Regions from separate parts of the Streptosporangium sp. NPDC020072 genome, predicted to be linked through region 2. Evidence: predicted binding sites of a transcription regulator. Region 2 holds the regulator's gene; the other holds the start of a gene.
What was found. The regulator LexA, encoded in region 2, represses DNA repair genes until DNA is damaged. The targets are predictions, from matches to a motif close to TCGAACANNTGTTCGA.

Region 1 (15,029 bases), on a different contig from region 2:
AACTACGAGGCGATCTACCGTTTCCACCCGATGTTCGCCCCGGGCTTCGACAGGCCGCAGGAGGGCGGCTTCAACCTGTGGATGCCGGGCATGGCCGCCGCGCCCGCGACCATCGAGGGCGGCGACGTGCTGGTGCTGGGCCGCGGGGCCGTACTGGTCGGGATGAGCGAGCGCACGCAGCCGCAGGCGGTCGAGATGCTCGCGCGCAGCCTGTTCGCCAAGGGCGGCGCGAAACGGATCGTGGCCCTGAACATGCCGAAGGCACGGGCGTTCATGCACCTGGACACCGTGATGACCAGCGTGGACGTCGGGGTGTTCGTCAAGTTCGCCGGGCTCGGGATGCTGCCCTCCTACACCGTCGAACCCGGCGACACGGAGAAGGAACTCAAGATCACCGATCACGCGCCCGAGGACATGCACCGGGCCATCGCCCGCGCCATGGACCTGGACGAGATCAGGATCCTCACCCCGACGCAGGACGTCTACGCGGCCGAGCGGGAGCAGTGGGACGACGGCTGCAACGTGCTGGCGATCAGTCCCGGCGTGGTCATCGCCTACGAGCGCAACACCACCACCAACAACTACCTGCGCGCCAACGGCGTCGAGGTGACCACCATCAGGGGCAGTGAGCTCGGCAGGGGCCGCGGCGGTCCCCGGTGCATGAGCTGCCCCCTCGAACGCGACGGCATCTGACCTCTCACCAGGGACAGGCACATGGCATTCAACCTGCGCAACCGCAGCTTCCTCAAGGAGCTCGACTTCACCCCCGAGGAGTTCGGGTTCCTCCTCACCCTCGCTGCCGACCTCAAGGCGGCCAAGTACGCGGGCACCGAGAGGCCGCGCCTGAGAGGTAGGAACATCGCCCTGATCTTCGAGAAGACCTCGACCCGCACCCGGTGCGCCTTCGAGGTCGGCGCGCACGACCAGGGCGCGCACGTCACCTACCTCGACCCCTCCGGTTCCCAGATGGGCCACAAGGAGTCGGTGCGGGACACCGCGCGGGTGCTCGGCCGGATGTTCGACGGCATCGAGTACCGCGGCAGCAGGCAGGCCTACGCCGAGGAACTGGCCGCCTACTCGGGCGTCCCCGTCTGGAACGGCCTCACCGACGAGTGGCACCCCACCCAGATGCTCGCCGACCTGCTCACCATGCGGGAGCACAGCGACAAGCCCCTGCGCGAGATCTCCTACGCCTACCTGGGCGACGCCCGCAACAACATGGGCCACTCGCTGCTGGTCACCGGCGCGCTGATGGGGATGGACGTGCGGATCGTGGCCCCCAGGCAGCTGTGGCCGGAGGAGACGGGGGTCGCCGGGCCCGCCAGGGACCTCGCCGAGGCGACCGGCGCCAGGATCACCGTCACCGACGAGGTCGCCGAGGGCGTCAGGGGCGTGGACTTCCTCTACACCGACGTGTGGGTGTCCATGGGTGAGCCGGACGAGGTGTGGGACCAGCGCGTCAAGCTGCTCATGCCGTACCAGGTGAACGCCTCGGTCGTCGAGGCGACCGGCAACCCCAGGGTGAGGTTCATGCACTGCCTGCCCGCCTTCCACGACCGGGAGACGAAGGTCGGCGAGGAGTTGTTCGAGAAGACCGGCCACGACGCCCTCGAGGTCACCGACGAGGTCTTCGAGTCCCCGCTGTCGATCGTCTTCGACCAGGCGGAGAACCGGCTGCACACGATCAAGGCCGTCATGGTCGCCACCCTGGGAGACTGAGGATGCGCGTCCTGGCCGCCCTGGGGGGCAACGCGCTGCTGCGCAGGGGGCAGAGCCCCGACGCGCTGCCCCAGCGGGAGAACGTCCGGATCGCCGCCGCCTCGCTGGCCCGGCTCGCGGAACGGCACGAGCTGATCATCACGCACGGGAACGGCCCCCAGGTCGGCGTGCTGGCGCTGGAGAGCGCCAACGACCCCAACCTGGCCAGGCCGTACCCCCTGGACACCATCGGCGCCGAGACCCAGGGCATGATCGGATACTGGATGCTGCAGGCCCTGCAGAACGCGCTGCCGGGGCGGCAGGTGGCCGCCACGGTCAACCAGACGCTCGTCTCGGCGGTCGACCCCGCCTTCGACGACCCGACGAAGTTCGTCGGCCAGGTCTACGAGCGGGCGGAGGCGGAGAGACTGGCCGAGGAGTACGGCTGGACCGTCAAGCCGGACGGACGGCACTGGCGCAGGGTCGTGCCCTCCCCCGCCCCGCAGCGGGTCGTGGAGACCCGGCTGCTGCGCCGCCTGGTCCGCGACGGCGTCGTGGCGATCTGCGCGGGCGGTGGCGGGATACCGGTGATCCGCAACGACCGGGGACAGCTCCAGGGGGTCGAGGCGGTCATCGACAAGGACCTGACCGCCTCCGTGCTGGCCGAGGCCCTCGAAGCCGACGTCCTGATGATCCTCACCGACGTGCCGCGGGTCGCCAGGCACTTCGGCACCCCGCGGCAGGAGGAGATCACCCACACCACTCCCCACCAGCTGCGCGCAGAACGGTTCCCTGCGGGCTCCATGGGCCCCAAGGTCGAGGCCGCCTGCCGGTTCGTCGAGACCACCGGCGACATGGCCGCGATCGGCAGGCTGGACGAGGCGGAGCTGATCCTTGAGGGCGAGGCGGGCACCATCGTCACCCCCAACGCCACCTGGCCGCTGGCCAGCACCCTTTGACCTGTCTCTTCGAGGAGGGCGTCACGTGGACTCCGTGGTACGGCTGCTGCGCACCAAACCCACCGAGCAGATCGTCGCCGAGGGCGGTCACGGCGAGGGCGGCGAGCTGCGCCGGACCATGACCCTGTGGCAGCTCACCCTCTTCAGCGTCGGCGCCACACTCGGCACCGGCATCTTCGTCATCCTCGGCCAGGCCGTGCCGAAGGCGGGCCCCGCCGTGGTCGTCTCCTTCGCCCTGGCCGCCGTCACGGCCCTGTTCTCCGCGCTGTCCTACGCCGAGCTGGCCGGGACCATCCCGGTCTCCGGCTCCTCCTACTCCTACGCCTACGCGACGCTGGGCGAGCTGGTCGCCTGGGTGTGCGGCTGGTGCCTGATGCTGGAGTACGCCGTCTCCGTCGCGGCGGTCGCGGTCGGCTGGGGCGAGTACCTCAACCACTTCCTCCGTGACCTGTTCGGCTGGCAGCTGCCCGCCGCCGTCACCCACTCCCCCGGCGACCAGGGAGGGGTGGTCAACGTCACCGCGGTCCTGATCGTCCTGCTGGCCACCTGGCTGCTGCTGCGCGGCGCCTCGGAGAGCGCGGCCGCGAACGCGGTCTTCGTGCTGATCAAGATCGCGGTGCTGGCGTTCTTCTGCGTCGTGGCCTTCACCGCCTTCGAGAGCGGCAACCTGACCCCCTTCGCCCCGCTGGGCGTCGCCGGGATCACCGCCGCCGCCTCGCAGGTCTTCTTCTCCTACATCGGCTTCGACGCCGCCTCGACCGCCGGTGAGGAGGCGAGGAACCCCAAGCGCGACCTGCCGCTGGCGATCCTGCTGTCCCTGCTCATCGTCACGGTCGTCTACGTACTGGTCGCGCTGACCGCCGTCGGCGCCATGCCGTGGCAGCGGTTCGACCCGGACACGACCGAGGCCAGTCTCGCCCTGATCGCCGACCGCGCGACCGGCTCGACCTGGGCGGGCCTGATCATCTCCTTCGGCGCGGTCATCGCCATCGCCAGCGTCGTGCTGACCGTGCTGTACGGCCAGACCCGCATCCTGTTCGCGATGTCCCGCGACGGCCTGCTGCCGAGGATCTTCGAACGGATCGATCCGCGCCGCCAGGTCCCGGTCGCGAACACGATCATCGTCGCCGCATTCGTCTCCCTGCTGGCCGGGTTCATCCCGCTCGGCCAGCTCGCCGAAGCCACCAGCATCGGGACCCTGTTCGCCTTCGCCATCGTCAACGTCGGCGTGCTGGTGCTGCGCTACACCCGGCCGGACCTGCCGCGCAGCTTCAGGACCCCGTTCTTCCCGCTGACACCGGTCCTCGGGGTGATCTTCTGCGTGGTGGTGATGCTGGGGCTCGCCGGGGTCACCTGGCTCGCCTTCGCGATCTGGATGACCGTCGGCCTGCTCGCCTACTTCCTGTACGGCTACCGCCACTCACGCCTCAGCAGGAGCGTCCGATGAAGATCGAGCACATCCTCGCCGGATTCGTCCCCGGTGGCCGGGGCCAGGACGGGCTGACGCTGGCCGTACTGCTGGCCCGGCGGGCCGGGGCCCGGCTGACCGTCGCCCACGTCCACGTGCCCACCTGGCCGACCCCGGGACCGGGGAAGATCGACGCCGAGTGGCGCGCCTACGTGGCCGCGCAGGCGCAGACCGTCCTGGAGCAGGCCCGCGAGCTGCTGGCCGACGTGCGGGACGTGCCGGTCGACTTCGTCTCCCACGGCCACCGGGGCAGCGGCAGGGGGCTGGTCCAGCTCGCCGGGCGGCTGGAGGCCGACGCGGTGGTCATCGGCCCCGCCCCCGGCGGCGGTAAGGGCCGCATCCGGGTCGGCAGCACCGCCGACCAGCTCCTGCACACCTCCCCCGTGCCCGTCGCCCTCGCGCCCCGCGGGTACGCCGAGAGCCATCCGCCGACCCTGCGGAGGCTGACCGTGGCCTACCGCCGCGACCCCGCCTCCGACGAGGCCGTACGGCAGGCCTTCGAGCTGGCCGGGCGGATGGACGTCCCGCTGCGCCTGGTCACCCTCGTGCTGGGCGGGGGACGGCGGGGCAGGGTCGAGGCCGAGATGCTCGGCAGGATCAGGGAGAAGGTCACCGCCGACCTCGACGAGATCGTCCGGGGGCACGACGACGTCCGGGTCGACGTGGAGGTGCTTGAGGGCAGGGACGTGGCCGCCGCGCTGGCGGGCACCGACTGCGAGGGGGCGATGTTGATCTGTGCCTCCAGCGAGACCGGGCCCCTGCGGCGGGTCTTCCCCGGCGACGTCTCGCTGAAGATCATACGTTCGGCCCCCTGTCCGGTGATGATGGTGCCCAGGAGTCCCGCCGGGAAGCGAGGGTCCGCCGGACGGCGCGGGAAACGGTGATGATTCACTATCCGCCATGGGACAAGCACGGCGTTTGAGGCGGACCACATCGGATCGGATTCGACATCTTTTTTCCAATCAGCTTGACCTTAGGCGCCCACAGCTTTACCGTCACTGTCCGTAACCACACCTCGCGGCGTTATCGGGTAAACCCCGACGCATCAGTCACCGAAGGTGCCTACCCCAGGCCAACCCGGTGGTTGGGGCATAAGTTGCGAGGGAGGACAATCAACTGAAAGCAGTACATAACCGAGCCGGGGGGCCACACGATGCCGTCTGAATACGCCAAGTCGCTGGGTGCAAGACTCCGCGCGATTCGCACTCAGCAGGGCCTGTCCCTGCACGGAGTCGAAGAGAAGTCCCGCGGTCGTTGGAAGGCCGTTGTCGTCGGCTCCTACGAGCGTGGGGACCGTGCGGTCACGGTGCAGAAGCTGGCCGAGCTGGCCGACTTCTACGGGGTTCCGGTCAATGAGCTCCTGCCCGGGGGCAGCGCGCCGAGCCCTCTTGGCCCCACGCCGAAGCTTGTGATCGACCTTGAGCGTCTTGCCCAGCTGCCCAAGGAGAAGGCGGGTGCGCTGGCTCGTTACGCCGCCACCATCCAGAGCCAGCGTGGTGACTACAACGGCAAGGTGCTGTCCATCCGTCAGGAGGACCTGCGCTCCCTGGCCGTGATCTACGACAAGTCCCCCAGTGAGCTCACCGAGGAACTCATCACCTGGGGTGTGCTCGACCCCGAGGCCCGCAGGGCCGTCGAGTCCTTCTGACGACCCGTCCGGTCGCGGGCACGCGCGGCTGGGCGTGCCCGCGAGCCGTGGTCTTCCTCTCTCGTTAGAACATGGCCCGCACGCCGCCACGGATCACCATCGCTGTGGTAGGAAAAGGCAAACATGGCATTTAACGAGATGTGGTGGACATGGCCCGGGGAGAGGATCGTCACGATCACTCTCGACCGCGCCCTGAAGGCCGTCTCGCCTCACTCAAGGCGGCCCTGGGCTCGACCAAGACCCGGGCGTTCCTGCGGCTGCTGACCTCCGTCGGGGCGACCAGGACCCAGGAGACGCTCAGGCTGCTGCCGTTCGTCGTCATGGCCCTGGTCGCGCTGATCGACTTCGGCTCCGGGCCGACCTCCGGGCTGCTGCCGCTGCTCGCCCTCGGCCCCGCCTTCGCCAGCGTGGCCTGCGGCCTGGCCAGGACCACGATCTCCGGCCTCATCGCGCTGGCCCTGTGCGTGGCGCTCGGCGTCTACAACGACATCCTGTGGACGCCCCGCACCAACATCACCATGGCCGCCATCCTCGGTGTCACGGTGGCCAGCGTGCTGGCCAGCGCGGGACGCCTGCGGCACGAGCGTCAGCTCGCCGACGTCCGCTCCGTCGCGGAGGCCGCCCAGCGGGTGCTGCTGCGACCGGTCCCGCGCCGCGCCGGGCCGGGGATCGGCGTGGCCGTCTCCTACACCTCCGCCACGGCCGAGGCCCGCATCGGCGGCGACCTGTACGAGGTGGTGACCACCCCGCACGGGGTGCGCATCATCGTGGGAGACGTCCAGGGAAAGGGCCTGGAGGCCGTGGAGACCGCCGCCGTGGTGCTCGGCGCCTTCAGGGAGGCCGCCCACGACGAGGCCAAGCTGCAGGGCGTCGTGGCCCGCCTGGAGAACGCGCTGTCGCGGGAGCTGTCGGGCGAGCAGTTCGTCACCGCCGTACTCGCCGAGATCACCGACCTGACCGATCTCGGCGAGGCTCAGGAGGGCACCTCCATCACCGTCATCAACTGCGGTCATCCGCCGCCCATGGTGCTGGCGGCCGACGGCAGCCGTTCCTTCGCCGACCCGCCCGACGAGGCCCTTCCGCTGGGCATGGCGTCGTTGAAGGGGGCCGAGGCCGTGCCGTACCAGATCGGCTTCGAACCCGGTGACCAGGTGCTCTTCTACACCGACGGGGTCATCGAGGCGCGCGACGGAACGGGCCGGTTCTATCCGCTGGCCGACAGGGCGCACCTGCTGAACGGCTCCGACCCGCAGCTGGCCCTCGACGCGCTACGCGCCGACCTGCTGCGTCACGTGGGCAAGCCGCTGAACGACGACGCCGCCATGCTCCTGCTGCGCCACCGCGCCGCCCGCCCGCTGGCCTCATCGGCGGCCTAGAGCCGCTAGCCGGCCAGGGGGACGCGGGCCGGGAGGGTGGTCTGGGCGGGCAGGCCCAGGAGGGTCTCCACCGTGACGACGAACCGCTCGGCCTCGGAGATCAGCTCCTCGGCGTCCCTCGCCGAGACCATGCGGGTCATGCCCGCCTCGGCGGCGGCCCGTTTGGTCGCGCTGGTCTCGAAGTAGGGGGCCCACTCGGCCAGCCTGGGCTCGGCCTCGGGCAGCAGCTCCCAGGCGCTGCGCAGACGGCGCCTGCGGCCGTCCATGGGCCGTGGCCGCGCGGCCAGGATCGCGGCCGCGGCTCTGAGCGCCGCCAGGTGGGCGGCGACGTATCGGGTTGCGGGGGTCCGGGCGGCGCCCGCCTCCTCAAGACAGTCGCGCGCGTCGGCCAGGTGCGCCCGCACCGTGGACGAGAGCCGGGGCCCATCGGAATCGCTGAGCCGAGGGGTCATGTGCTTCAGCCTCCTTGGTCGCAAGCGGCTCCCGGCGAATCCGCCGGTCAGGTCAACACTCGCAGACCCCACCGACAAATCCTCCGGGCGGCCGGACGAGGAGCTTCCCCTCTCCCCGCCCGCCCCGGCCCGGCCGGGCCGCCGTGGCCGACGGTCCCGGAAAGGCCAACCACCCTGGACGTGGACCGCGAGCCCCACGTCATCACATCGAACATAAATTCGATCACTGGTAGTGTCAAGTAAACGCACGAACAAAAGTTCGACACCACCGGGCAGCCTGGAACCATACGAATCACCCACCTCGGAAGAACCGCCGGAGAGTCACCGGTCGCGCGCGGACAAGCCGGGGCGGTCACGGCCAAGGGGTTTCGGACATCCCCGGCTTCCCTCCCTCACCCAGCGGACGCACGGCCGCCTCCATACCCCTTTCCCTGTCGCATTGGCTGATTTATAGGCCTGTGCCTGCTTTAAATGTTCAAGGTGGAGTTTGAGCGTTGTGCGGTTTTCTGCGGCATCTCGGTGGGGCCGGGAGTCGTGGGCGCCGCGCGTTCCGCGTTCCCCACGAGTTCCCCATGACGAGAACACGGCCCGGTGTTCACAGGGCGGGGAAACAGCCGTCAAGACGGGGCCGCCACGGCGCCCTTTCCCGCGCCCCGCGGCGGCCCCGGGAACGACCGTGCCCCCGGCCCTTGAAGGACCGGGGGCACGAAGAACCGTGTTCACTCCGTCAGCGAACGAATCTGCCCCGGACGTGCACCGGGACTCCCGTGCCGAGCATGCCGGGCAGGACCGCGGCGACGTTCATCGGCAGCCGCACACAGCCGTGGGAGGCCGGGGCCAACGGCACCGAGAGTGCGCCGTGCAGGGCGATACCGCCGTTGAAGAAGATCGGGTTGTAGAGCTGACCAAGGTATGACCTGTGCCAGCCGTTCCTGCGCCAGGTCGTCTTGTAGTCGCCCGTCGGCGTGCGGGCGCTGCCGCAGAACTTCTGGGTCTTGCCCTCCCAGGTGGCCGTCTCGCAGTACGGAATCCCGCTGCCCGAGGAGATGTGGCTGATCAGCTTCACCCTGCCGTCCACGTACAGGGTCATCACCTGCTGAGTGAGGTTGACCTCGACCCTGGTCGGCCTGCCGTTGGGCACCAGCACCTTCGGCGACCTGGGGTTCTGTAGAGCGTTCCAGGTCTTCCTGGTCACGGTGCTGGTCGGCGCGATGCCGTTGATCTTCTGGAAGGCCCACAGCGCGGTCAGCGTCGTGCCGCCGTAACGCCCGTCGGCCGTGCCCGGCAGGTAGCCCAGCTCCCGCAGCCTGGTCTGCAGCGCCTTGACCGCGGTCCCCTTCGCCCCGAGCCTCAGCGTCTGGCCGGGGGCGACGAACCCCGGCGCCGCCTGGGCCGTGACCGCGGTCGCCGCGGAGGTGACGACCTGAGCGTTCGCGACACCGGGAGAGGCCAGCAGCATCGCCCCCGCCGTCACCAGGGCGGCCACTCCGAGCCGTCCTCCAACCCCCATCACCATCATCCCCTCCTGTCAGTCAAGCCCGAACAACGGACCATAGCGCACCAACCATCCACTCTCCGGCAACGGTTATGAAGAGGTAATCGATGGTCAACCCGTTTAGAGTGACCGGGTGCCGGAAAAGTTGCATCCCAACATCGAGAAGGTCGCCGCGGCTCTGAGAGAGCACGGCGTCACCGGAGAGATCGTCGTCTTCGACGAGGCGACGCCGACGGCGGCGACCGCCGCGGCGCAGCTCGGCTGCGAGGTCGGCGCCATCGCCAACAGCCTGATCTTCGACGCCGACGACCGGCCGCTCCTGGTGCTGACCAGCGGTGCCCACCGGGTGGACACCGGTCTGGTCGCCGAGAAGGTCGGCGCGGCGCGGGTACGGCGGGCGACCCCCGACTTCGTCCGCGCGGCGACCGGCCAGGTCATCGGCGGCGTCGCCCCGCTGGGACATCCCGCCCCGATCAGGACCCTGGTCGATGTCTGGCTCGACAGGCACGAGGTGGTCTGGGCCGCGGCCGGCCACCCGCACACGGTCTTCCCGACCTCCTTCGCCGAACTCCTGCGCGTCACCGGCGGGACCCCGGTCGAGGTCGAGCGCTGAACGCCAGGCGGACACCCGCCAAACCCTGACGAACCTCTCAGATCCTCATGGTGGTCGTCCTGCTAGGGTGCGTTGCGTGATCGAACTGCGACGGGTCGGCCCCGAGGAGTTCGCCGTGGGCCTCGACGCGGTCCTCGACGTCTACACCGCGGCGATGCTCCCGCCCGCCGACCAGCTCACCGGGCGAAGGGCGATCATGAGAGGCCACGCCTCCTACTCCCGGTTCACCTGCCTGTTCGCCGAACGCGCCGACGGCAGGACGGTCGGCTTCGCCTACGGCTTCCACGGCGAACCCGGCCAGTGGTGGCACGGCGTCGTCCGTCAGGCGATCACCGAGCACGACGGCCAGGCCAGGACCCGCGAGTGGCTCGACGACGCCTTCGAACTCGCCGAGGTCCACGTCCACCCCGACTACCAGGGCAAGGGCGTGGGCCGGGCGATGGTCACCGGCCTGTGCGCGGGGCGCCTGGAGCGCACCGCCGTACTGTCGACCCGTGACCAGGAGACGGCGGCACGTCATCTCTACCGGAGCCTGGGCTTCGGCGACCTGCTGACCGGGTTCGTCTTCCCCGGGGGCCAGGAGCGCTACGCGATCCTGGGCACCCCGCTCCCGCTGGCCCAGTACGTCTAGACCGCCAGCCGGTCGTCCGCCCCGGTCGTGACGTCGAGGGCCTGGAAGACCTCGCGGGTCGCGCTCGACCGGTTGAAGGTGATGAAGTGGATGCCGGGCGCGCCCTCGTCGAGCAGGGTCTGGCACAGCTCGGCGGCGTGCTCGATGCCCAGGTCGCGCACCGCGGCCGGGTCGTGGGCGACGGCCTCGAACCTGGCGGCGACCTCGGGCGGGAACGGCGCGCCGGAGAGCTGCTCGGAACGGGCGATCGTGCTCATCTGGGTGACGGGCATGATGCCGGGGATGATCGGGGTCTCGCATCCACGGGCGGTCACCCGGTCGCGCAGCCTGAGATAGTCCTCCGCGCGGAAGAACATCTGCGTGATCGCGTAGTCGGCGCCCGCCCGGCACTTGCGCACGAAGTGCTCGGTGTCGGCCTCGACGGAGGTGGACCTGGGGTGCTTGTAGGGGAAGGCGGCCACGCCGACGCAGAAGTCGCCGGACTGGCGGATGAGCCTGACCAGCTCCTCGGCGTACTGCACGCCCTCGGGGTGGCGGATCCACTCTCCCGTCACGTCGCCGGGCGGGTCGCCCCGCACGGCGAGAATGTTGCGCACGCCCGCCCCGGCGAACCTGCCGATCAGGTGGCGCAGCTCACGCAGGGAGTGGTTGACGGCGGTGAAGTGGGCGACCGGGGTCAGCGTCGTCTCGTGGGCGAGCCGCTCGACGATCTCCACCGTCCGGTCGCGGGTGCCGCCGCCCGCGCCGTAGGTGACCGAGACGAACGTCGGCCGCAGGGCCTCAAGCTCCCGGATGGCCCGCCAGAGCTGACGCTCCCCCTCGTCCGTCTTCGGTGGGAAGAACTCGAACGAGAACGAACGGCCACCGGCGGCGAGGAGCTCGCGGACGGTGGGCACACGTTCGGGGAAGACTGACGAGCGACCCAGAGCCATGCCCCTAGGGTACTGGCCGCCCGACGGAGCGCCACAACCGTGATCGGTTCAACACCCTTCCTCCTGCCGGGCCCCGGCGGGGACACCGCGGGCATAACCTCGCACCTCCGGGCCGATAATCTCGGGGTATGACCCCTTCCGCGGCTGCTCTCGACACCATCCGTTCCGAAGTGGATCGATCCCTCAGGGAGTTCGTCGACCGGCAGCGCCCCCTGGTCGGCGCGCCCGAACTGGTCCCGCTGCTCACCGCGGCCGAGGAGTTCCTCGCGGGCGGCAAGCGGCTGCGGCCCGCCTTCTGCTACTGGGGCTGGCACGGCGCGGGCGGGGAGGACGATCCGGCGCTGTTCACCGCCGCGGCCTCCCTTGAGCTGCTCCAGGCCAGCGCCCTCGTGCACGACGACGTCATGGACGCCAGCGATCTGCGCAGGGGCATGCCGTCGGCGCACCGCAGGTTCCAGGCGATGCACGAGAAGGCGGGCTGGCGCGGTTCCGCCGGGCAGTTCGGCGAGGGCGCCGCCATCCTGCTCGGCAACCTGCTGCTCATCTGGTCCGGGGAGATGTGGCGCAACAGCGGGCTGCCCGTGGAGTCGCTGGCCGCTGCCCAGCGGATCCACGACCACATGCGCACCGAGCTGATGTGCGGGCAGTACCTCGACCTGCTGGAGCAGGCGCACGAGGAGAACACCTTCGACAGCGCGCTGCGGGTCGCCCTCTTCAAGAGCGGCAAGTACTCCGTCGAGCAGCCGCTCAGGCTCGGCCTGGTGCTGGCCGCGCGGGGCGTCGAGCCGTGGATCGACCGGCTCTGCGAGGAGTACGGCCGCAGCGTCGGCATCGCCTTCCAGCTCCGCGACGACGTCCTCGGCGTGTTCGGCGACCCCGCGGAGACGGGCAAGCCCGCCGGGGACGACCTGCGGGAGGGCAAGCGGACGATGCTCGTCGCCCGTGCCCTGGCCGTGGCCACCCCGCTCCAGGCCAGGACGGTCGAGGAGACGCTCGGCGACCCCGACCTGGACGCCACCGGGGTCGCCAGGCTGCGTCAGATCATCGAGGAGACCGGGGCCCTGGCGGCGTGCGAGAGCATGATCAAGGAATATCTCGACCACGCCCTCGTCTCGCTCGACGGCGCCCCGATCACCCCGCGGTCCCGTACGGCCCTGGCCGATCTGGCCGTGGCCGCGACGTCACGTCGCACCTGAGGCCGGGCCCGGCGTCCACCGGGCCCGGACCGGTCGGATGCGGATCAGGTGAGCCCGGCGGTCAGGCGCCGCCTGAACTCCCCCGCGGCGGCCTTCGGGTCGTCCGCCTCGGTGATGGCCCGCACGACCACGACCCGGCGCACGCCGTACGACATGACCTCGTCGAGGTTGGACAGGTCGACACCGCCGATGCCGAACCAGGGGCGGTCCGTCTCCAGCGCCGCGGCGTGCCTGAGCAGCGCGGGGCCGGGGGCGTGCCTTCCCGGTTTGGTCGGCGTCGGCCAGATGGGACCACAGCAGAAGTAGTCGACTCCCGCTTCGACGGCCGCGGCTGAGGCTTCCTGCGGGGCGTGAGTGGAACGCCCGATGAGGATGTCGTCGCCGAGGATGTCGCGGGCGGCCCGCACCGGCAGGTCGTCCTGTCCGAGGTGGAGCACGTCGGGACGGGCGGCGTGAGCGATGTCGGCCCTGTCGTTGACCGCGAGCAGCTTGCCGTGGCGGTCACAGGCCTCGCGGAAGACCTCAAGGAGGGCGAGTTCCTCCCTGGCCTCAAGGCCCTTCTCACGTAGCTGGACGATGTCGACCCCGCCCGCGAGGGCGGCGTCGAGGAAGTCGGCCAGGTCTCCGCGCTCACGGCGCCCGTCGGTGCAGAGGTAGAGGCGGGCGTCAGAAAGCGAGCGCCTGGGCACGTCTCTTGACCTCGGTGTGGCGGCCCGCGACTATCGCGTCCACCGGGGACCCCGGGAGGGTCTCGTCTGGGGTGAAGAGCCACCGGAGCGACTCGACGTCGTCGTATCCGGCGTCGAGCAGCACGGTGAGCGTGCCTGGCAGCCCCTTCACCACGTCGTCCTTGCCGAGGAAGGCGGCGGGAACCTGTGGCTCGCCCCCGCCCCTTCGCACTCCGATGAGCTTGCGGTCCTTGAGAAGTTGCTTCGCGCGACCGGCGCTGAGGTTGAGTCTCCTGGCGACCTCGGTCAAGGTGAGCCACTCGCCCACCAGTTGGTCTGTTTCCCGGTCGATCTGCGCAACAGAAAGCGTCACGAATCCACCACTACCACATCGTGCCTTCCGCCAAACACCCGGTGGACAGGTTAAGCGACCGTGCAGTCGCGCAGCGCCACCGCCGGATCGGCCAGGCGAACGGCGTCGAGCCGCTGGCCGCCCTCGATGAGACGGCGCCCCTGCAGGAGGTCGCGGGGGCGGTTCACCGCCAGGACCGCGGCCAGCCTGCCGTCGCCGCGGACCCAGCAGGCCCCCCACCTGGAGCCGCTCTCCGGGTCGCCGCGCAGGACGAGGCGCTCGCCGTCGTTGCCGTCGTCGTGGTGCCCGGCGTACTGCACCATGTGGCCGAACTGCTCCGACCAGAAGTAGGGCACCGGGTCGTAGACCGCGTCTCCGCCCATGAGCGCGGCCACCGCGACCTCCGGGGCACCCAGCGCGGTGTCCCAGTGCTCCACCCGCAGGCGGCGGTCGTAGCGGCGCGACCACCAGGCGGCGCAGTCGCCGACGGCGACCACCCCGGGCAGCGAGGTGCGCAGGTGCTCGTCGGTGACGACGCCGTTGTCCAACTCGACACCGGAGCCCGCCAGCCACTCGACGGCGGGCCGTACGCCGACGCCGGTGACGACCACGTCCGCCCTGACCCGTGAGCCGTCGGCCAGGGTGAGCCCGTCGTGGTCGACGGAGGCGACCTGGACGCCCAGGCGCAGCTCGACGCCCGCCTGTTCGTACCAGCGGGCGGTGTGCCCGCCGACGGCCCCCAGGGCCTGGGAGAGCGGCAGGTCGGCCGCCTCGACGACGGTCACCTCGCAGCCCGCCCTGTGGGCGGCGGTGGCGACCTCGGCGCCGATCCAGCCCGCCCCGATGACGGCGACGCGCACGCCCGCGACGAGCCGCTCGCGCAGGGCGAGCGCGTCGTCGATGGTGCGAAGCACGTGCTGCTCGCCGTCGCCGCGCAACCGGACGGGACGGGCGCCGGTGGCGATGACCAGTCCGTCGTAGGCCACCTCGCCCTCGGTGGTCTCGACCACGCCCGGCCGCAGTCCCTTCGCGGCCACCCCCGGGCGGAAGTCGACCTCAAGCGCGTCGAGATCGGAGTCGACGACCGTGGAGTCCGTCTCCCCCAGCAGGACGGACTTCGACAGCGGGGGACGGTCGTAGGGGCGGTGTGCCTCCTCGCCCATCAATGTGATCGTGCCGGCGAACCCTCGGGCTCGTAACGCCTCGACACTGCGCACGCCGGCCAGGCCGGCGCCAACCACCACGACATGATTCACAACTCACGAGCCTAAGCGCCCTGCCCGATCCTCTGCCATTAGCTGTTTGATAACGAAAACGGTATTTAGCTCGCATCCAACGCAGTGAGGGCGTCACCACAGCCCTTAAGGTGGAAGCGAGCAGACGCGCGGGAGCCCGGAGCGCACCGGGCTGAGAGGAGGGCTACGGGGCGACGCGGACCATCGAAGGCCATTTGACGTGCTGATACACCGTGCCGGCGCACGGGGCGCGCGTCCGGCGGCGATGATCCCGGCGTGACCGTCAGCGGCCCTCGACCGCCAGGA
Region 2 (15,029 bases):
TCGTTCGCCCAGCCGGACGTCGTCTCCGCCGCCTCCGGCCACGCCGGAGGCAGGTGGGGCTGGCTGGGCTGCTCCGGGGCCATGGCTTCCTTACCTTCCGCACGGGTGCCCGAATTATGGGTATTCGGCATGGTCTCACGGGAGGCAGGGATGTTCGCAGGGAAACCGGAGAACGCCCCCCTGAACTGGAGTCCTGTGGGGTCGGTCGGTGGATCCTGCATCGGCAGGCCGGCCTCCAAGGGATCCGGGCCCTGCCCCGGCTCGACTGAGTGTGCCACGGTGAGAAGAGTAAACTGACGGGACATGCGAGGTCACAACGGATGTGTCCCCATCAGGTCTCGGCCCGCTCCAGGCACGTGATTGCTCTTATTGTGCTGGATCGCCGGACGGGCGTCCTCCGTTTACCGTGATCCAATTCGTTTCCCCAGGCCACGAATACGGCTTGCGGACTGCGATAGTCTTGCCGTATGCGTGCCGCGACCCTGCTGCTTACCGGGCCGCATCGGCCTTCTCGGCGTTAGACGCCCGCCGGTGCGGCTGCCCTTCGCATGAGCGGAGGGTTTTTCTATTGGGCCGGACGGGTCAGATCATCGCAGCAGACGTATACCGAGGGAAGATTGACGTGAGCGAGCGAGCCGACGTGAACAGCGACGAGCAGCACTACGATCCGCAGGCACTGCAGGTCAAGTGGCAGCGGCGGTGGGAGGAACTGGACCCGTTCCACGCCTCCGACGACCCCGCGGACCCGCGTGAGCGTCGCTACATGCTCGACATGTTCTCCTACCCCTCGGGCGACCTGCACATGGGTCACGCCGAGGCCTTCGCCATCGGTGACATCGTGTCGCGCTACTGGTTCCAGCGCGGCTACAACGTGCTGCACCCGATCGGCTGGGACTCCTTCGGCCTGCCCGCGGAGAACGCCGCCATCAAGCGTGACGCGCACCCGGCCGAGTGGACCTACGCCAACATCGAGACCCAGGCGGCCTCCTACAAGCGTTACGCGGTCTCCTTCGACTGGTCCCGCCGCCTGCACACCAGCGACGCCACCTACTACCGGTGGACGCAGTGGCTGTTCCTGCGCTTCTTCGAACGCGGCCTGGCCTACCGCAAGGGCGGCCTGGTCAACTGGTGCCCCAACGACCAGACCGTGCTGGCCAACGAGCAGGTCGTCGGAGGCAGGTGCGAGCGCTGTGGCGCCGAGGTCGTCCGCAGGGAGCTGACCCAGTGGTACTTCAAGATCACTGACTACGCCGACCGGCTGCTGGACGACATGGCCCAGCTGGAGGGCGGCTGGCCCGAGCGCGTGCTGACCATGCAGCGCAACTGGATCGGCAGGTCCGAGGGCGCGGACGTCAACTTCGTGATCGAGGGTCGCGACGAGCCGGTCACGGTCTACACCACCCGCCCCGACACGCTGTACGGCGCGACCTTCTTCGTCGTCGCCCCGGACGCCCCGCTGGCCGAGGAGATCGTCTCCGACGAGCAGCGGAAGGCCTTCGAGACCTACCGGGCCGAGGTCGCCAAGCTGTCCGACATCGACCGGCTGTCCACCGAGAAGGAGAAGACCGGCGTCTTCCTGGGCCGCTACGCGATCAACCCGGTCAACGGCGAGCGCATGCCGGTCTGGGCGGCCGACTACGTGCTGTCCGACTACGGCCACGGCGCCATCATGGCGGTTCCCGCCCACGACCAGCGCGACCTCGACTTCGCCCGCGCCTTCGACCTGCCGGTGCGGGTCGTCGTCCACACCGGCATGGCCGACCCGGGGGAGACCGGGATCGCCACCGCGGGTGAGGGCACCCTGGTCAACTCGGGGCCGCTGGACGGCCTGTCCAAGGCCGAGGCCATCCACAGGATCATCGAGGTGCTGGCCGGGCGCGGGACCGGCAGGGCGGCGGTCAACTTCCGCCTGCGTGACTGGCTGCTGTCCCGCCAGCGTTTCTGGGGCTGCCCGATCCCGATCATCCACTGCGCGGACTGCGGCGAGGTCCCGGTCCCCGACGACCAGCTGCCCGTCACCCTGCCCGACATGCGTGGTGAGGCGCTGGCGCCCAAGGGTGTCTCCCCGCTGGCCTCGGCCGAGGACTGGGTCAACGTCTCCTGCCCCAAGTGCGGCGGAGCCGCCAAGCGTGACACCGACACGATGGACACCTTCGTCGACTCCTCGTGGTACTACCTGCGTTACGTGGATCCGACCTACCTGGACGGTCCCTTCGACGTGGAGAAGGTCCGCAGGTGGGGGCCGATCGACCAGTACGTCGGCGGTGTCGAGCACGCGGTGCTGCACCTGCTGTACTCGCGTTTCTTCACCAAGGTCCTGCACGACATGGGCATGCTCGACTTCACCGAGCCCTTCCTGCGCCTGCTGAACCAGGGGCAGGTCATCAACCAGGGCAAGGCGATGTCGAAGTCGCTGGGCAACGGGGTCGACCTGGGCCAGCAGATCGACACCTACGGCGTCGACGCGGTCAGGCTGACCGTGCTGTTCGCCGGCCCGCCCGAGGACGACATCGACTGGGCCGACGTCTCCCCGGCCGCGTCGCAGAAGTTCCTGGCCAGGGCCTTCCGCGTCATGGCCGAGGCCGGTGCGGGCTCCGCGCCCGGCGCCGACTTCTCCACCGGTGACCTGGAGCTGCGCAAGGTCGTCCACCGGACCGTGGACGAGGTCACCAAGCTGCTCGACTCGTACCGCTTCAACGTCGCGATCGCCAGGATGATGGAGCTGACGACCGCCGCCAGGAGGGCCATCGACTCGGGCCCCGGTGCCGCCGACCCGGCGGTGCGCGAGGCCGCGGAGACCCTGGCGGTCATGCTGTCCCTGGTCGCGCCGTACGCGGCGGAGGAGGGCTGGGAGCGGCTGGGGCACCCCGCCTCCGTCGCGACCGCCGGGTGGCCGGTCGCGGAGGCGGCGCTGCTGGTGCAGGAGACCGTCACCTGCGTCGTACAGGTCGCGGGCAAGGTCCGTGACCGTCTGGAGGTCTCCCCGGAGATCTCCGATGCTGACCTGGAGGCACTGGCGCTGGCGTCGGAGAAGGTGCAGGCCTTCCTGTCCGGCGCGCCCCGCAAGGTCATCGTCAGGGCCCCCAAGCTGGTCAACATCGTTCCCTGACCGTGAACGCAGAAAGGAGTGACCCTCGGTTTGAGGGTCACTCCTCGCGTTCCGGGAGAGATGCCGCCGGGGCGCCTCAGAGCTTGCGCAGCACCGCCACGACCTTGCCCAGGACGGTGGCCTCGTCACCGGGGATCGGGTCGTAGTTCGTGTTGTGCGGAACCAGCCAGACGTGGCCGTCCTTGCGCTTGAAGGTCTTGACCGTGGCCTCGCCGTCGATCATCGCGGCGACCACGTCGCCGTTGTCGGCGACGGGTTGCTGGCGGACGACCACCCAGTCGCCGTTGGCGATCGCGGCGTCGATCATGGAGTCGCCCGTGACCTGGAGCAGGAAGAGGGTGCCCTCGCCGACGAGCTGCTTGGGCAGGGCGAAGACGTCCTCCACGCTCTCTTCGGCGAGGATCGGGCCGCCGGCGGCGATCCGGCCGACGAGCGGCACGTAGGCCGCGGTCGGGCGGTTGACCGAGGTCTCCTCGGCGTTGGCGTCGGGGTCGACCCACAGCACCGGCTCGCCGGGCAGGCGCACCTCCAGGGCACGCGGGCGGTGCGGGTCACGGCGCAGGTAGCCCTTGCGCTGCAGGGCCGTCAGCTGGTGCGACACGCTGGAGGTGCTGGTCAGCTGCACCGCCTCGCCGATCTCGCGCATCGACGGCGGGTAGCCGCGCTGCTGCACCGAGTCGCGGATCACCTCAAGGATCTTGCGCTGCCTGGGGGTGAGGCCGAGGGAGTCACGCCTGCGCACCGCCAGGTCACTGACGGCCGCGCCGCTCTCGTCGCGCTCACTCATATGATCTCCTCGCTCCCGGTCTGTATTGGTTGCGTCGCACACAGCGACCGTACCTCCGCCGAAGATCATACTCAAACATTTGTTCGAATGGTCCTCGAAATCGGTGGCGGCGTGGTGTACAACATCGTACGGGAGTTCGATCGACATCGTGTTCGATTCGCCGATCTTTCTTCGACATGTGTTCGGCCAGGTCGAAGAGATGGGGGGCACCGTGAAGGCGGCCACGAGGACAACCAGGCCCACGTTGACGCTGGTCAGGGGCACCGGGGAGACGGCCGCCAAGGACGCGGGCCGTGGGGCGGCGGGGGGCGGGCGGCCCGTCGCGCGTCCCCGTGGGACCGCCGCGGGGCGTGCGGGCCGTACGGTTCCGGCGGTTGCGCGGAGGCGGGCCGTCGCCGGGGGGAGGGTGGCGCACGCGACCGTCCGGCGGAGGCGCGCCCCGGTCAGGCTGACCCGCAGGGGGAGGGTCGTGGCGGTCCTGGCGCTCGTGCTCCTCGTTCTGGCGGCCTTCTGGGCGGGTGCCCTCCTGGACGCGGCCCTCGCCTCCTAGAAGGCTTTCCGGGGCGCCTCGACAGGCCTCTGCGGGCCCTGTGGCCAGTGGGGATCCTGGGCGCTCCGAGGAGGGGCAGGCGGGGGCGCCGACGACGGAGCGTGACGACGCGCCCCGGGCTCACCCGATAATGGACCTCGGCGATCAGCCCGTTCGCACGCCCCGGGGAGGGGTGCCGCATGTCCGGACGGCGCCCGCGGGGCCGTACCGGAAGGGCGACACGCCCGGCTGACGCCCTTGAGCTGCGCTGATCGGCGACTTCGCTCGGCAGGCCCTTCCTAACTTGCGTTCATGGTCCGACACTCCTACGGTTGGACCACAACATCTAGTGGCTTCATCATTCCGCTCCACCATAGATTGTGTTTCTATTACCGCATCTCGACCATTCGAGGGCGTGCGTGAGCGTCTCCACACGGAGATCGCAGAGCCGGCGGAGCAACGCGAGGAAGATGAGCCGCTGGGCAAGTCAGGGAGGCGACACGCGTGCACTGTCCGTTCTGTCGTCATCCTGACACGCGGGTCATCGACAGCCGGTCGACCGAGGACGGCAGCGCCATCCGGCGCAGGCGCACCTGCCCGGAGTGCGGGCGCAGGTTCACCACGCAGGAGACGGTGTTGCTCATGGTGAGCAAACGCAGCGGGGTGACCGAGCCGTTCTTCAGGGACAAGGTGATCGCCGGTGTCCGGCGTGCGTGTCAGGGGCGCCCGGTGAGCGAGGACTCGCTGGCCCAGCTCGGCCAGCGGGTCGAGGAGAGCATCCGGGCGACCGGGGCCGCGGAGATCGCGGCCCACGAGGTCGGGCTGGCGATCCTGGGCCCGCTCCGCGAGCTCGACGAGGTGGCGTACCTGCGTTTCGCCTCCGTCTACCGGGGCTTCGAGACCCTGGCCGACTTCGAGGCCGAGATCGAACAGCTGCGCGCCGAGCGTTCCGCGCGGCGCGACTGAGTCAGTCCCCGGGCGCCGGGGGAGTACGCGGCGTGTTGAACTGGTCCGACTGGGGGCTCCATGGAGCCTCGGAAGGGGGAAGTCATGACGGAGACGGTCAACGGCGCGGTCGCGCGCGGGGGCAAGCGGCCACGCAAGGGACTGAAGATGAAGCGCATCTTCACCACGCCCGGGGTGCACCCGTACGACCAGGTGACCTGGGAACGCCGTGACGTCGTCATGACCAACTGGCGGGACGGCTCGGTCAACTTCGAGCAGCGGGGCGTCGAGTTCCCCGACTCCTGGTCGGTCAACGCCGCCAACATCGTGACCACCAAGTACTTCCGGGGCGCCGTCGGCACCCCGCAGCGCGAGTGGAGCCTGAAGCAGCTCGTCGACCGGGTGGTCGGCGTCTACACCAGGACCGCGGTCGAGGAGGGCTACTTCGCGACCGAGGAGGACGCCGAGATCTTCGACCACGAGCTCAAGCACGCCCTGGTCAACCAGGTCTTCAGCTTCAACTCGCCGGTCTGGTTCAACGTCGGCACCGCCTCCCCGCAGCAGGTCAGCGCCTGTTTCATCCTGGCCGTCGACGACCAGATGGAGTCCATCCTCGACTGGTACAAGGAAGAGGGTGTGATCTTCAAGGGTGGTTCGGGCTCGGGGGTGAACCTCTCCCGGATCCGTTCCTCCAAGGAACTGCTCTCCAGCGGCGGTACGGCCAGCGGCCCCGTCTCCTTCATGCGCGGCGCCGACGCCTCGGCGGGCACCATCAAGTCCGGCGGCGCCACCCGCCGCGCGGCCAAGATGGTCGTCCTGGACGTCGACCACCCCGACATCGAGGAGTTCATCGAGACCAAGGCGCGCGAGGAGGACAAGGTCCGCGCGCTGCGCGACGCCGGGTTCGACATGGACCTGGGCGGCAAGGACATCGTCTCCGTCCAGTACCAGAACGCCAACAACTCCGTGCGCGTCTCCGACGAGTTCATGCGGGCCGTCGAGAACGGCGGTGACTTCGGGCTGCGCGCACGCCTCACCGGCGAGGTGATCGAGAAGGTCGACGCCAAGTCCCTGTTCAGGAAGATGGCCCAGGCCGCCTGGGAGTGCGCCGACCCCGGCGTCCAGTACGACGACACGATCAACGACTGGCACACCAGCCCGGAGACCGGCCGCATCACGGCGAGCAACCCCTGCTCCGAGTACCTCCACCTGGACAACTCCTCCTGCAACCTGGCCAGCATCAACCTGCTGAAGTTCCTCAGGGACGACGACACCTTCGACGTCGCGGCCTTCGTGAAGCTCACCGAGCTGATCATCACCGCGATGGACGTCTCCATCACCTTCGCCGACTTCCCGACCGAGAAGATCGACCGGACCACCCGGGCCTACCGTCAGCTCGGCATCGGCTACGCCAACCTGGGCGCGCTGCTCATGGCAACCGGCCACGCCTACGACTCCGAGGGCGGCCGGGCCATCGCCGGGGCCATCACCTCGCTGATGACCGGCGCCTCCTACCGCCGCAGCGCCGAGCTGGCCGCGGTCGTCGGGCCGTACGAGGGCTACGCCCGCAACGCCGAGGCGCACAAGCGCGTCATGCGCAAGCACGCCGCGGCCAACGACGACCTGCGCACCCTGGGCGGGATGGACCGGGTCATCCACACCGAGGCCTCCCGCCAGTGGGCCGACTGCCTCAAGCTCGGCGAGAAGAACGGCTACCGCAACGCCCAGGCCTCGCTGCTCGCGCCGACCGGCACCATCGGCCTGATGATGGACTGCGACACCACCGGCATCGAGCCCGACCTCGCCCTGGTCAAGTTCAAGAAGCTCGTGGGCGGCGGCTCCATGCAGATCGTCAACCAGACGATCCCGCGGGCGCTGCGCCAGCTCGGCTACCAGGAGGAGCAGGTCGAGGCGATCGTCGAGTACATCGCCGCGCACGGCCACGTCGTGGACGCCCCCGGTCTTCGGCCCGAGCACTACGAGGTGTTCGACTGCGCCATGGGAGAGCGGGCCATCGCGCCGATGGGCCACGTGCGGATGATGGCGGCGGCCCAGCCGTTCCTGTCCGGTGCCATCTCCAAGACCGTCAACCTGCCCGAGTCCGCGACGGTCGAGGACATCGAGCAGGTCTACATGGAGGGCTGGAAGCTCGGCCTGAAGGCCCTGGCCGTCTACCGCGACAACTGCAAGGTCGGCCAGCCGCTGTCGGCGGCGGGCAAGAAGACCGAGGAGAAGGCCGAGCCGGCCGAGCCCGAGGTCCAGGTCGTCGAGGTCAGCCGTCCGACCAGGCGCCGGATGCCGAACCAGCGGCCCAGCACCACCACCCGCTTCACGGTGGGTGGCGCCAAGGGTTACATGACCGCCTCGTCCTACCCCGACGACGGTCTCGGCGAGGTCTTCCTGAAGATGTCCAAGCAGGGTTCCACCCTGGCGGGCGTCATGGACGCCTTCTCCGTGGCCATCTCCATCGGCCTGCAGTACGGCGTGCCGCTGGAGACCTACGTGGGCAAGTTCGTCAACATGCGCTTCGACCCGGCGGGCATGACCGACGATCCGGACATCCGGATGGCCGCCTCGGTGATGGACTACATCTTCCGCCGCCTGGCGCTCGACCACCTGCCCTACGACGAGCGGGCCGCCCTGGGGATCTTCTCGGCCTCCGAGCGCGCCGCCCAGCAGCGGGGCGAGGACCCGGCCCCGATCGCCGCGGACGAGGTCATCGCCGAGCTGGCCACCTCCGCGCCCATCGAGCGGCCCCAGCCCCGCTCCGAGACCCGCGCCCAGACCGTCGAGGTGGCCGCCCCCGAGCGCGCCGCGGGCTCCCTGGAGTCGCACCAGGGCCGCACCGCCGACGCGCCGCTGTGCATGACCTGCGGCACCAAGATGCGTCCCGCGGGCAGCTGCTACGTCTGCGAGGGCTGCGGCTCGACCAGCGGCTGCAGCTGACACGGCCTGAACCGGGGAGCCGGTGAGCCACATGGCTCACCGGCTCCCCGTCGTCTCTCCCGATCGCGGGGAAAGGGAGCATCGCGGGAAAAGGGAGTTGAGTCTCCAGTGAGTGGAGACGGCACAGTGGTGCCGTGAGCGAAGGCACGGAGCTTTTCACGATCGGGCAGCTCGCCCGCCGTACGGGACTGCCGGTGCGGACGATCCGTTTCTGGTCGGACAGCGGTCTGGTGCCGCCGACCGGGCGGTCCGCGGGCGGCTACCGTCTCTACGACGCGCGGGCGGTCGCCCGGCTCGACCTCGTCAGGACCCTGCGCGAACTCGGGTTCGGTCTTGAGGCGGTCGAGGAGGTCCTGTGCCGGGCCACGACAGTCGCCCAGGTCGCCGAGACGCATGTCGCGGCGCTTGAGGCGGAGATCCGTACCCTGCGGCTGCGCCGCGCCGTGCTGAGCACGGTCGCCAAGCGCGGCAGCACGATCGAGGAGGTGTCACTGATGCACAGACTGGCCAGGCTGTCCGCGCGGGAGCGGCAGCAGATCATCGATGACTTCGTGGACCGCGTCCTCGCCGGGGTCGACCCCGGCGAGGGCCCGGCGCTGGGCATCGCGAACGGCATGCGGCAGGTGAACACCGAACTGCCGGACGAGCCGAGCCCGGAGCAGGTGGACGCCTGGATGGAGCTGGCGGAACTCGTCGAGGACGAGGACTTCCAGCGCCGGGTCAGGGAGATGGTGGTGGCGGGCCAGAACGCGGACAGCCCCGCAGACCCGCTGGACCACCAGGCCGTCATGGAGCACGCCGTCCCGGCCCAGGCGGCGGGGGTCGCGCCGGACTCGGCCGAGGGGAGGGCCGTACTCGACCTGATCGTCGCGCCGGAGACCCGGGCACAGGAGCGGGTACGGCTGGCCGAGCAGGTGGAGCTGTTCAGCGACCTGCGGGTCGAGCGGTACTGGCAGCTGGTGGGGGCCATCAACGGGCGCCCGCCGTTCCCTCCGGCCGTGGCGGCCTTCCTCTGGCTGGCCGCCGCGCTCAGGGCGTCCGCCGAGGCGTGAGTCGTCTGATTCCTGCAAGACCGTGGATGTGACCTCCGGTTAGGTTGGGCCGTGCGCGGCCCCGGGACGCGCGCACCGAGCACGGCACCTCAACCGGAAAGACATTGATATGCGGGCACGTCTGAGTTTCGTGGGAATCGTCGTCAAGGACATGGCCAGGTCGCTGGCGTTCTACCGCCGGCTGGGCCTGGACCTGCCGCCGGAGGCGGACGGGGAGCCGCACGTCGAGGCGGAACTGCCCGGGGGGCTGAAGCTCGTCTGGGACACGGTCGAGACGCTCCACGGTTTCGACCCGGGCTGGCGGCCGCCCACCGGAGGCTCCCGGACGGCGTTCGCCTTCGAGTTCGACACCCCCGCCGAGGTGGACGCCGCCTACGACGAACTCGTCTCCCTGGGCTACGAGGGCCACAAGGAGCCCTGGGACGCGTTCTGGGGGCAGCGGTACGCCATCGTCCACGACCCCGACGGCAACGGCGTCGATCTGCTCGCCGCGAACGGCTGAGGGCGTCAGCAGGCGCAGGAGACGCCGAGGGCAGGGGCGGTCAGCGGGTCGGGCGCACGCCGGGAGACCCCCTCCGAGGTCTCGACGGGCAGGCCCTCCCGGGCCCAGTACTCGAAGCCGCCGATCATCTCCTTGACGGGGTGACCGAGCCTGGCGAACTCCAGGGCCGCCCTGGTGGCGCCGTTGCAGCCCGGTCCCCAGCAGTAGGTCACCACGGTCGCCCCCGTGGGGACCACCTCGGCCGCGCGGGCGGCGATCTCGCCGGTCGGCAGGTGTACGGCTCCCGCGACGTGGCCCTGAAGCCAGGCCTGGACGCCACGTGTGTCGACCACGACGACGTCCGGGACTCCGGCCGCCAGGTCGGCGGCCACGTCGGAGACGTCGGTCTCGAAGGCGAGCCGGGCGGCGAAGTGGGCGATCGCCGTGGTGCTCCCGGCGGCGGGGACCGCGGTGACGGCGGATGAGGGGGCGGACATCACATGCCTTTCTCGGAGAACGGTGCCGTGCGTGAGACATGGTTTCGCGCACGGCGCCCCTCCGGCCAGTGGCGTGAACGCCGCTTATCGCTAATATCCCGCCATGTCGCTTCTCTTCCCGGCGTGGCGGGCGCACACCGTGTCCGCCGTCGCCTTCGACGGCATGGCCCCCTTCGAACTCGGCTGCGTGGTGGAGATCTTCGGCATTCCCAGGCCCGAACTCGACGTCCCCTGGTACGAGCTGACGGTCTGCGCCGAGACCCCGGCCGACCTGCGGGTCGTCGGAGGGTTCACCATGCGGGCCGGGCACGGGCTCGACGTGGCCGCGGCGGCGGACACGGTGATCGTGCCCGCGGTCGCGGACGTGCGGGGGGAGGTCTCCGCGGAGCTGGTCAGGGCGCTGCGGACGGCGCACGAGCGTGGGGCCAGGATCGTGTCGATCTGTTCGGGGGCCTTCGCGCTGGCCGCCGCGGGGTTGCTCGACGGGCGTGAGGCGACCACCCACTGGAGGTACGCCGACCTGCTGAGGGAGAGGTTCCCGCTGGTCAGGGTCAACCCCGACGTCCTGTACGTGGACGGCGGGGACGTGCTGACCAGCGCGGGCAGCGCCGCGGGCCTCGACCTGCTGCTGCACCTGGTCCGCACCGACCACGGCCCCGGCGTGGCCAACTCGGTCGCGCGCAGGCTGGTCGTCCCGCCGCACCGGGAGGGCGGGCAGGCCCAGTTCGTCCAGGCCCCGGTGGCGCCCGCGGAGGGGGACGACGCGGTGGCCGTCGCGATGGCCTGGGCGCTCGGGCACCTGGCCGAGCCGATCACGGTCGCCGGGATGGCCGGGGCCGCCCGCATGTCGCAACGCACCTTCCTGCGGCACTTCGCCCGCCAGACCGGGACGAGCCCGCTGCGCTGGGTGATCTCCCAGCGGATCGCGGCCAGCCTGGAGCCGCTGGAGTCAGGCTCGGCCTCGATCGAGGAGGTCGCGGCGGCGGTGGGCTTCGACAGCGCCGTGACCTTCAGGCACCACTTCGCCAGGACGATGCGCACCTCGCCCTCGGCCTACCGCAGGGCCTTCAGGGAGTCCCCGTGAGCCGGGCGCCCGCTGAGCTCTGGGACCCTGGACGGATGGTCGATGAGTTCGAGGAACTGCGGCGGCGGATGTTCGGCCTGGCCTACCGGATGCTCGGTTCGGCCGCGGAGGCAGAGGACGTCGTCCAGGACGCCTACCTGCGCTGGCATACCGCCGACAGGCGGAACGTGGAGACGCCGGGGGCGTGGCTGGCCAAGGTGGTCACCAACCTCTGTCTCAACCGGCTGACCGCCGCCCGTGCCACCCGTGAGAGCTACGTCGGCCCCTGGCTTCCCGAGCCCGTCGAGTCGGCGGCGCTCGGTCCGTTGGAGACCGCCGAGCGACGTGACGCGGTCTCCATGGCGTTCCTGACGCTGCTTGAGCGCCTCACCCCTCCGGAGCGCGCCGTCTTCGTGCTCCGCGAGGCCTTCTCGTACGGCTACCGCGAGATCGCCGAGGTGCTCGACCTCTCGGAGACCCACTGCCGCCAGCTCCTGATCAGGGCGAGGAAGCGGATGGGCGAGCCCCGGAGGTTCGACGTGCCCGGGGAGCAGCGGCGCAGGATCGTCGAGCGGTTCCTCGACGCCGCGCGGGGCGGCGACCTCGCCGGGCTTGAGCGGCTGCTCGCCGTCGACGTGGTCGTCTGGTCCGACGGCGGTGGCCGGGTCGGTGCCGCGCTGCGCCCCGTGGAGGGCCGGGACAAGGTCGTCCGCTTCCTGGCCGGGATCGCCGCCAAGTTCGGCCCCGGGGGTGGGTTCGCCCACACCGAGGTCAACGGCGAGGAGGGGATCGTGGTGTGGGCCGGGGACGTGGTCGTCGCGGTCTTCGCGATCGAGGTGACGGAGGGGCGGATCACGGCGGTGCGGGCCGTGCTGAATCCGGACAAGCTCTCGCGCTTCACCGCCCCGGGTTGCCAAGAATAAGCAGACCGGTCTATTTTTTGGGCCATGGGACGCAAGGGTGAGGAGACCAGGACGCGGCTGCTCGACGCGACGCGGGAGCTGATCGAGGGCGGCGGCTACTTCGGGGCCGGGCTGAACCAGGTGGTCGCGGCCAGCGGAGCGCCGCGCGGCTCGCTCTACTTCCACTTCCCCGGCGGCAAGGACCAGCTCGTCGGTGAGTCCGTACGGCGGGCGGGTCACGAGGTCGGCCGGATGGTGCGGGAGCTTGCCGAGTCCGCGCCCGACGCCGTGAGCCTGGTCACCGGGGTGCTCGCACTGCTGGGCGACCGGCTTGAGGCCTCCGGGTGGCGCAAGGGCTGCCCGGTGGCCACGGTGGCGCTGGAGATGGCGGCCGTCAGCGACCCCCTCCAGGAGGTCTGCGCCGAGGTCTACGGCTCGTGGGAGGAGGCACTGCGTCACCGGCTGGCCGTGGACGGGCACCCGGAGCCCGCCGACACGGCCGCCACGGTCCTGGCCCTGATCGAGGGCGCGCTGCTGCTGGCCAGGGCGCATCGCAGCCGGGAGCCGCTCGACCGGGTGGCGCGCGGGATCGCCACGCTGCTGAGGCCGTAACGCCAGGACCCCTCCCCGGCTCCCTTCGTATGCCCATGAAATATGTAGACCGATCTATTATGAGGTGATCGCGTGACCCCCGACTCCATCGTCTTCGGCGCGGCGGGATTCATCGGCCGCTCCCTGGTCGCCGAACTCCTGCGCAGGGAGCGCGTGGTGGCCGCCGCCCTGCGCGGACCGGCGGACCGGCTGACCTCCTGGCTCGCCGGGCAGGGCGTGGACACCGCGCGGCTGACCGTCGTGACCGCCGACATCGCCGTCCCCGGGCTCGGGCTCGGCGCCGCGCCGGACCTCGGGCGGGTGCGCGACGTCTACAACACCGCGGCACGCTTCGCCTTCGGACTGGGCATCGCCGAGGCGAGGGCGGCCAACGTGACCGGGGCGGTCAACGTGGCCGACTGGGCGGCCACCCGCCAGGGGCTGCGGCGCCTGGTGCACGTCAGCGGCTACCGTGTCAGCGGCGGTCCTCCCGACTACCGCCGTGACGGGGCCTACGAGGCCTCGAAACGGGAGGGCGACGCGGCGGTGCGCGCCCGCGCCGCGGAACTCGGCGTCCCGCTGACCGTCGTCAACCCCAGTTCGGTCACCGGTGAGGGGCAGTTCATCGGCCTCGCCTCGGTGGTGCGCGACCTGTGGCGTGGCCGGCTGCCCCTGCTGCCCGGGGACGGCAGGACCTTCCTGCCGGTCGTGGACATCGGCTACCTGGCCCGCTTCATGGCGGAGGTGCCCGGCCACGAGGAGACGGCGGGCGAGGCCTACTGGGTGCTCGACGACCGGACGCCGAACCTGCCGGAACTGGCCGGGCTCCTGGCCGCCCACCTGGGAGTCCGCCCTCCGCGCGCGACGATCCCGGTCCCTCTCGTACGGCGGCTGCCCCGCGCCCTGACCGGCGCCGACCCGGAGACGCTGTCGTTCATGTCCGGCGACCGCTACGACACGGCCCCCGCCCTGGCCTTCGCCGAGCGGGCCGGTCTGCGCATGCCCCCGGTGGAGGAGATGCTCAGGACCTGGGCGGACGGGCTGGTCGGCGCCGGGTTCGGGGAGGGGGAGGCGCCACGCGGGCCGTACGGGTTCCGGGACGTGGCGGGCAGCCGTACCTGGGTGGCGGGGGAGCGGGAGAGTCCCCGGTACGTGCTGCTGCACGGGCTGCCGCTCGACGCCCGCTCCTGGGCGGAGGTGAGCGAGTCGCTCGACGGTCCCGTCCTGGCCGCCGACCTGCCGGGACTCGGCCGCTCCTCGCCCGCCCGCTCACTGGGGGAGTGGACCGAGGCGTTGCTCGAACCGGCGGGGACGCGCCCGGTGCTGGTCGGGCACTCCTTCGCCTGCGGGCCCGTCCTGCGCTACGCGCTCGCACGTCCTGAGCGGATCTCCGCGGTCGTGCTCCTGGCCCCGGCCTTCCTGCAGGCTCCGGCGGGGTGGCCGGCCCGCTCGGCCTTCGGCGCCGCCGTACTGCGCCGGACGTCCCCGGCGCGGCTGGCGGGCAGACTCGGCGTGCCCGAGGGCGCGCTCGCCGACCTGCGCCGCCCCGGTGCCGCCCGGCGGGTGATCGGGGCGATGCGCGCGGGCTACGCGGCCAGGGAGGAACTGCGGCGGGCGCTCGGCCGGGTCGAGGTCCCGGTGACGATCGTCACGGGGGCGGCCGACCCGCTCGTGGTGGGCGAGGCCGACGTCGTGATCGAGGGAGCGGGGCACTACCCCCAGCTCACCCATCCCCGGCGGGTGGCGCGTGTCCTGCGAGAAGCCGCAGGGCGAGTTCTTCCAGCGCGGCTGTGATCCGCTCGGGTCCGAGCCCGCGACCCTCACGCTGGAAGGTGTAGACCTCGGGGGCGAGCGGGGCGAGCGCGATCTCGACGAGCGCGTCCGGGTCGGGCACGTCGGCGGCGACCAGCAGCGAGCGCACGTGCGCCCGCCAGAAACCGTAGGCGCCGGTGGCGAAGCGCGAGCGGCCCGTCTCCGCGCCGAGCACCAGGTGGGAGTGGGATTCGAGCAGGCCGACCATCGCGGCGTAGAAGGCGGCCAGCCGCCGCGCGGGCGTGGCACCGGGGCCGAGGGGCGGCCGGCCTCCGATCAGTTCGCGCTGCAGGGCCTTCTCGTGCTCGTCGAGCA

Region 1: the regulator LexA is predicted to act here: its motif matches at 7,849-7,864, upstream of ABZ470_RS06530 (SAV_6107 family HEPN domain-containing protein).

The regions. Positions count from the first base shown of each region.
Region 1 is NZ_JBEYAB010000003.1:36,703-51,731, forward strand. Features, by position in the region: gene ABZ470_RS06495 (arginine deiminase) at 1-693, shown strand, start outside; gene argF (ornithine carbamoyltransferase) at 715-1,719, shown strand; gene arcC (carbamate kinase) at 1,722-2,657, shown strand; gene ABZ470_RS06510 (amino acid permease) at 2,683-4,104, shown strand; gene ABZ470_RS06515 (universal stress protein) at 4,101-5,009, shown strand; gene ABZ470_RS06520 (transcriptional regulator) at 5,279-5,773, shown strand; gene ABZ470_RS06525 (PP2C family protein-serine/threonine phosphatase) at 5,923-7,149, shown strand; gene ABZ470_RS06530 (SAV_6107 family HEPN domain-containing protein) at 7,155-7,601, opposite strand; gene ABZ470_RS06535 (L,D-transpeptidase family protein) at 8,329-9,111, opposite strand; gene ABZ470_RS06540 (YbaK/EbsC family protein) at 9,230-9,709, shown strand; gene ABZ470_RS06545 (GNAT family N-acetyltransferase) at 9,786-10,340, shown strand; gene metF (methylenetetrahydrofolate reductase [NAD(P)H]) at 10,337-11,272, opposite strand; gene ABZ470_RS06555 (polyprenyl synthetase family protein) at 11,401-12,468, shown strand; gene thiE (thiamine phosphate synthase) at 12,513-13,157, opposite strand; gene ABZ470_RS06565 (Rv2175c family DNA-binding protein) at 13,135-13,509, opposite strand; gene ABZ470_RS06570 (FAD-dependent oxidoreductase) at 13,560-14,744, opposite strand.
Region 2 is NZ_JBEYAB010000022.1:33,444-48,472, forward strand. Features, by position in the region: gene ABZ470_RS38365 (hypothetical protein) at 1-83, opposite strand, end outside; gene leuS (leucine--tRNA ligase) at 623-3,109, shown strand; gene lexA (transcriptional repressor LexA) at 3,186-3,896, opposite strand; gene ABZ470_RS38380 (hypothetical protein) at 4,096-4,446, shown strand; gene nrdR (transcriptional regulator NrdR) at 4,930-5,391, shown strand; gene ABZ470_RS38390 (vitamin B12-dependent ribonucleotide reductase) at 5,476-8,316, shown strand; gene ABZ470_RS38395 (MerR family transcriptional regulator) at 8,451-9,368, shown strand; gene ABZ470_RS38400 (VOC family protein) at 9,478-9,870, shown strand; gene ABZ470_RS38405 (rhodanese-like domain-containing protein) at 9,876-10,346, opposite strand; gene ABZ470_RS38410 (helix-turn-helix domain-containing protein) at 10,450-11,430, shown strand; gene ABZ470_RS38415 (RNA polymerase sigma-70 factor) at 11,466-12,332, shown strand; gene ABZ470_RS38420 (TetR/AcrR family transcriptional regulator) at 12,357-12,923, shown strand; gene ABZ470_RS38425 (alpha/beta fold hydrolase) at 12,996-14,696, shown strand; gene ABZ470_RS38430 (helix-turn-helix domain-containing protein) at 14,626-15,029, opposite strand, start outside.